Draconibacterium halophilum: one gene and its partner. The main gene of each other region encodes a partner of the protein of the gene in region 2 in a complex. Links are inferred from orthologs where the notes say so. Each region holds a gene or a part of one and is shown on either strand. Other genes may lie near its edges.

The links. Proteins that work in one complex are often made in the same cells at the same time.
Region 1: the proteins of dnaG (region 2) and dnaB are in contact, whole or in part, in a crystal structure (PDB 2R6A), measured with the Geobacillus stearothermophilus proteins. The link is inferred for Draconibacterium halophilum from one-to-one orthologs. Residues at the interface, in WP_049624496.1 of Geobacillus stearothermophilus: Lys456, Leu457, Leu458, Pro459, Ala460, Asn463, Ala464, Leu467, Leu535, Leu536, Ile537, Ala538, Gln544, Glu545, Asp548, Tyr549, His552; in WP_033016901.1 of Geobacillus stearothermophilus: Ser13, Glu15, Ala16, Gln18, Glu91, Leu92, Asp94, Ala95, Val96, Pro97, Thr98, Ala99, Ala100, Asn101, Tyr104, Tyr105, Ile108.

What each region holds. Positions count from the first base shown.
Region 1 is NZ_CP048409.1:1,493,907-1,497,124, forward strand. Bases 32-2,953 are described here. They hold dnaB (replicative DNA helicase), read right to left. Parts: upstream 2,298-2,953; coding sequence 765-2,297; downstream 32-764. Other genes in these bases: G0Q07_RS05995 (asparagine synthetase B), read right to left, coding at 32-602; G0Q07_RS06005 (D-alanine--D-alanine ligase), read right to left, coding at 2,432-2,953. Also shown: more of G0Q07_RS05995, read right to left, coding at 1-31; more of G0Q07_RS06005, read right to left, coding at 2,954-3,218. UniProt on the Escherichia coli protein: The main replicative DNA helicase, it participates in initiation and elongation during chromosome replication. Travels ahead of the DNA replisome, separating dsDNA into templates for DNA synthesis.
Region 2 is NZ_CP048409.1:764,940-768,221, reverse strand. Bases 224-3,209 are described here. They hold dnaG (DNA primase), read right to left. Parts: upstream 2,702-3,209; coding sequence 746-2,701; downstream 224-745. Other genes in these bases: G0Q07_RS02995 (SIR2 family NAD-dependent protein deacylase), read left to right, coding at 2,859-3,209; G0Q07_RS03005 (pyridoxamine 5'-phosphate oxidase family protein), read right to left, coding at 259-741; G0Q07_RS03010 (NAD-dependent epimerase/dehydratase family protein), read right to left, coding at 224-249. In the rest of the region: more of G0Q07_RS03010, read right to left, coding at 1-223; more of G0Q07_RS02995, read left to right, coding at 3,210-3,282. UniProt on the Escherichia coli protein: RNA polymerase that catalyzes the synthesis of short RNA molecules used as primers for DNA polymerase during DNA replication.

The DNA.
Region 1 (3,218 bases), 730 kb from region 2 along the record:
AAACCCAGTTTTTGTGCCAGCTGTTTGTTAATGCTCACCTCTTGCTGGTACCACGGCATGTGCTGGTACGAGCGCCAGAATTTTCCAAACTGCCCGGTAAAATCTTCGTGGTGCAGGTGCAGCCAGTCATAATCGGTCAGGTCGCCGTTTAGAATTTCCTCGTCGTAAATAATATCGTAATTAATTTCGGCGTAGGTTAAAACCATGGTTACCGCATCGTCCCACGGTTGTTTGTTGGGGGGCGAGTACACCGCAATCTTGGGGGCTTTGTTCATCGCCACGGCATCCTGGTTTACATCGGGCTGTGCAATTTCGTTTAATATTCCCGAAGCCTGTGTATCGCTTATCACTTCGAAACTAACACCACGAATCACGCACTCATTTTCAATTTCGGGGTAGTGTTGCATTAAAAAACTGCCGCCCCGGTAGTTGAGCAACCATTTCACCTCAATGTCTTCGTCTAAAACCCAATAGGCAATGCCATACGATTTTAGGTGATCTTTTTGCAACTCGTCCATGGGGATGAGCAGTGACACAGCTCCGGCTTGCATGGAAAGAAAGAGCATTACCGGCAACAGAAATATTTTTATAAGCGTGCGCATGTTGTTTTTTTATTAGTACAGCAGAACGGGTTTTTGGTTCACATTGAGATTCGAATAATGATTAACGAATATTGATTTCAGAAGAAGGCTGCAGCGAGTTTTATTGTCGATATAATTCATCAATCTAAAATCGTTAATCGTAATTCATCATTCTTAACTCCTTTAAAACGGCGCATCGCTGGTTGATGAATTCTGCTTGTCGAAGCCACTGTTTGTTGTCATTCCGGCACCAGCCTTGTCTTCATCGGCATTCATCGATGAGCCAAAAGTTTGTACATTCTGTGAGAAGTCTCCCGGATTGAACTGCGGATCGAGATCGGAGAAACGTGCCATTTCTTTCTGGAAACGCAACGGAACATCGGCAGTGGCACCGTTACGGTGTTTGGCGATGATAATTTCAGCAACACCCAGTAACGAGTTCCCCGATTCGTCTTCGGTAATACCAAAATATTCCGGACGGTGGATAAAACAAACGATATCGGCATCCTGCTCAATCGCTCCCGATTCACGAAGGTCGGATAGCTGCGGGCGTTTGCCTTCGCGCGATTCAACGGCACGGCTCAACTGCGACAGGGCAATAATTGGCACGTCCAGCTCTTTGGCAATGGCTTTTAGCGAGCGCGAGATCATACTTACTTCCTGTTCGCGGCTTCCGCGGGTATCGGTTCCGGCTGTCATCAGCTGCAGGTAATCGACAATAATAATATCTACGTCGTGCTGCATTTTCAAACGGCGGCATTTTGCCCTGAACTCAAAAATCGACAGGGCAGGAGTATCATCGATAAAAATAGGTGCTTCGTCAAGCGTTTTTATACGCTGGTTTAGCTGTGCCCATTCGTAATCTTCCAGTTTTCCGGTTTTAATTTTTTCACCACCCAATTCCGATTCTGCGGAAATTAAACGGTTAACCAGCTGTATCGACGACATCTCGAGCGAAAAAATAGCCACTCCCTTTCGGTGTTCAACAGCCATATTTCGGGCCATGGATAAAACAAATGCCGTTTTTCCCATTGCCGGACGTGCTGCCAGAATAACCAGTGCAGAACGTTCCCATCCCGAGGTAATCCGGTCTATGGCAGTAAATCCTGAGGGAACTCCACTTAAACCGTCAGGCCGGCTACGTGCTGCTTCAATTTGCAGAATGGCCTGGTTCAGCACAGGTTTAATCGGTACGGTTTCCTTTTTTATATTTCCTTCCGACACCTTGAATAATGCAGACTCTGAAAAGTCGATCAGGTCGTCAAGGTCAAGGCTGTCGTCGTATGCTTTTGTCTGTATTTCGGAAGAAACGCGGATTAACTCGCGCTGCATATATTTTTGAGCAATAATACGCGCATGAAATTCGATATGGGCAGCAGAAGCAACACGGCGGGTAAGCTGCGTGATATATCCCGGTCCGCCAACTTCGTCGAGCTGGTCGCGGTTTTTTAATTCCTGTGTTACCATCAGCAAGTCTACAGGCTTTTCCTTACCGGATAGGGTTTTTATCGCGTCAAATATTTTACGGTGCTCCTCTTTGTAAAAACTGCCGCTATCAATGGTGTCAGCAACCGTAACATACGCATCACGCTCCAGCATAAGCGCTCCAAGCACTGCTTCTTCTACATCAACTGCCTGAGGAGGTAATTGACCATATTGGGCGTTAATCTGCTCTATCGTATTTTGTTGTTGATTGGTTTTTTTTCGTTGTGCCATGTTGTTTTTGTGTGCAAATATTTTTTCTGGTCCCCTTCTGTTTAAACGGACATCAAAAATAGAAATTTACCTTGCCGGTAGCAAGCTATTGTGCGCTCTCTTATCAACCAGCGCTATTCACAATTGTTGATAGGTTACTTGCCCAGTCTTTCCTCTATTAGTTGGGTGATGATGCTTTTTAGCGTGCTTCCCATTGCCTCAATCTGCTGTGGTATAAAGCTGGTAGCAGTCATTCCGGGCGTGGTATTCACTTCCAGAAAATAGAATTCGTTGCCTTGCAAAATGAAGTCGATACGCACAATTCCCGAGCATTCGCACAGGTCGTAAATCTTTGATGTCAGTTCCTGGCACGTTTTAAATAAAGGTTCGGGTAAACGGGCAGGCGTAATTTCTTGTGTTGCACCCGGTGTGTATTTCGCTTCGAAATCGAAAAATTCGTTTTGTGGAATCACTTCGGTAACAGGAAATACCACTTTCTCGTCATTTAAACGCACGGCTCCGCAGGTGAATTCATTTCCTTCGATAAATTGCTCAACCAGTGCTTCATTACTTTCTTGCCAGGCTTTTTCAATGGCAGCTTTTACCTCGCTGGTTTCTTTTACTTTGGTAATTCCAAAACTTGAACCACCGGCATTTGGTTTTACAAAAATTGGCAACCCAAGTTCCTTAACAATAGCTTCGGCGTCAATGCTTTCTCCTTTTTTGAATTTCTGTGAACCCGCCATTTTTATGCCGTGCGAGCGCAGGTAATTGTTGCAAAACCATTTGTTAAAAGTAAGCGACGAAGAGTGAACATTGCAGGTGGAGTAAGGGATATCGAGTAGTTCGAAGTAGGCTTGTAAAATCCCGTCTTCGCCCGGTGTTCCGTGAATGGTGATGTAAGCAAAATCAAATTTGATCTTTTCGTCGTTTACGGTAAAA
Region 2 (3,282 bases):
ACAATGGTAAATCTCTGTTACGCCATTCAATAATTTTTCGAGCGAATAATATTCCAGAATATCGCCATCCACCCAATCAATTGTATCAAATAACTGCTGAGCATGATCGGTGTAATACGCAAACGTTTTTAGAACCTGTGCCAAGTTGCTTGTTTCGCGTTTTAAAGCACGAACCTTTTTTTCCTTTTTACAAAGCTCAAACAACAAATGAGCTCCAACCAGCCCAGTACCTCCTGTTACAAAAATCATTGTTTTGTTTTATGAATTCCAGGGAGTTTCAGCTTTTGCGCCAAACTCTTTTCCTGTAATCGTTTCAATATGAACCTTAAAAAGCCCGACGTTTTTTACCGCCGGCGTTCCGAATTTAAATTCCTTCTCGCTGTACTGTTTCATAATCAATCCAAGACAACGGTATTTTTCATCAAAATCATCAATAAACTCAACCTTGCCTTCCACGTTCACCGACTTCGATTTTACCCGGTAACTGCATCCAACACGCACATCCTGCCAGGCCAGTTCTTCGCCCAGTGTCCAGTTTATACACACCTGCGGATTACTTTTTATAGTTTCCCACATGCGCCCTTCCATTGCCGAGTGAAGAATAATGGTATCGCCTTCCAGCGCAAAGTTCAGTGGCAGCACATAAGGTTTATCATCCACCGACATGGCAAAATAACAGGTTTTGCACGAGCAGATTATTTCATCGATTTCTTTGCGGTCTTCAATAAAGTATGTTCGCATATCGTTAATTTATGGTTCGGCTTCCGAGGCTTTTAGCTAATTCTTTTTCAGCCCGTTTCAGGTTCATATATGTTGATTGTTCTTCAATCACTTTATCAAAATCGTTTTCTGCAGATGCCTTGTCAATGGCTTTTTCAATATCGGCCATCATCAGTTTAATTTTCTGCAGTTTGTATTCATTCACGATTCTCGGGATGAGTATGTCAAGAATATCTTCCTCTTTTTCGGTAAAAGCACCGGCTTTAGTCCAGCGTTTACTTTCGGTATATTTTTCGGAAAGCAGATCGGTTGTAAATTTACTCATCCAGGCATTGGGATGATAAACAAAGTGTTTCCACGGATCGAAATCCGCTTTGTACAAATTCTCCCGAACTTCGTAAAACACCTTTTTAAACAACTCATTTTCCGATACTAATTCATCGGCTTCCAATTCATCGATCATAAACTCACCAACCGACAACATGCGTGTTTCGTGCGTTTCATCGTCTTCCTCTTCAAACAACGGTGTTGAACAATACTTCAGCAGAAAACGCAAATACTCGAGCTCTTCTACCAAAATTTTTACAGAAGGGATCACCGATTCTTCCTGCTCCGGCTGTGGAGGTAACGCCTGCCGACGGTGTTTCTCACGAAATTCTTTTTTCTGAAACTCTTCGGTCTGTTTATGCTTCTGTTTTCTTACTTCGGTGTACAGCACTTGCTCTTCAACACCCAGCAACCGACTACATTCTTTTATGTACACCGAGCGTGTTATGGAATCAGGAATTACAGACACCGACCGAATAACATCAGAAATCAGGCGCGCTTTGGCCACCGGATCGTTCTCGGTGCTTTTTAGCAGCAGTCGTGTTTTAAATTGGATAAAGTCGGTCTCATTTTTCTCAATGTATTCCTGCAATCCGGAAGCACCCATTTTTTTTGCAAACGAATCGGGGTCTTCACCGTCGGGCAAGGGAAGTACTTTTACGTTCATCCCCTCTTCCAGCACTAAATCGATTCCGCGCAACGAAGCTTTTATTCCCGCTGAATCGCCATCGTAAATAATGGTAATATTGGGTGTAAAACGACGTACCATCCTAATTTGATCGGGTGTTAGTGAAGTTCCCGACGAAGCCACAACATTTTCGATGCCCACCTGATGCAAGGACATGACATCGGTGTAACCTTCCACCATGTAACATTTATCAGTACGCGTCATTTCGCGTTTGGCCTGAAAAATTCCATATAGCACGCGGCTTTTGTGGTAAATGTCCGACTCCGGCGAATTCAGGTACTTGGCTGTTTTTTTATCCTCTTTTAAAATGCGGCCGCCAAAAGCAATTACACGCCCTGCCAGGTTATGAATGGGAAACATTACACGCCCAGCGAAACGGTCGCGCAACCAATTATCTCGTTTTATGGTTAATCCTGTGTTCTCCAGAAATTCAAGTTTATAACCTTGCTTTTGTGCAGCGTCGGTAAACGGTGTTTTCCCGTCGGGGGCAAAGCCAACCTCAAATTTTTTCAGAATATCGTCGCGAAAACTACGCTCGCGAAAGTAGCCTAAACCAATAGTTCGGCCTTCATTTTCTTCCCACAAATAACGTGTAAAGTATTTTTGTGCAAAGCTGGAAACGATCATCAAACTTTCGCGCGAATCTTTTAACTGCTTTTGCTCCTCGGTTTCCTCCTCTTCTCGAACCTCGATATTGTATTTTTTGGCCAGCCATTTTAATGCCTCAGGATAAGTTAAGGTCTCGTGCTCCATGATAAAATTCACAGCGTTTCCTCCTTTTCCACATCCAAAACATTTAAAAATACCTTTGGCCGGCGACACGGTAAACGATGGCGTTTTCTCGTTATGAAACGGGCACAAACCAAGCATGTTTACACCTCGTTTTCGAAGCGTAACAAAATCGCCAACAACGTCTGAAATTTCTGCAGCATCAATTATTCTGTCTATCGTCGCGTGATCAATCATCAGTACAAAAATATCAGAATTAGCATGAATAGAACACCTTTTGCATCGAATAATATCCACAATTAAAAGCCTTTTCAATTAAGCGTCAGATTATCAACCTCAATTTGAACGAATTCATTATTAATTGTACATTTATCTTCGTTAGTATATTTTAATGATGAAGAAATTAGTAGTTCTTTCTGGAGCCGGCATGAGCCAGGAAAGCGGATTAAAAACGTTTCGCGATATAGGTGGAATATGGGAACAATTTGATGTTACCGAAGTTGCCACTCCTGAAGCCTGGGAACGCGACCCCGAGTTGGTTTTACGCTTTTACAACGAACGACGGAAGCAACTTTTTAATGCACAGCCCAATGGCGGACATCGCGGAATTGCTGAGCTTGAAAAATGGTTTGATGTGCATGTGGTCACTCAAAATGTTGATAACCTGCACGAGCGGGCAGGAAGCAAAAATGTTACGCATTTACATGGTGAATTGATGAAAGCCCGAAGTACCCTCGATTCGTATTTGCTTTACGAACTCGAAAATTGGGAACTCAAGCTAGGAGATTGTTGTGAGAAAGGAAGTCAGTTACGACCTC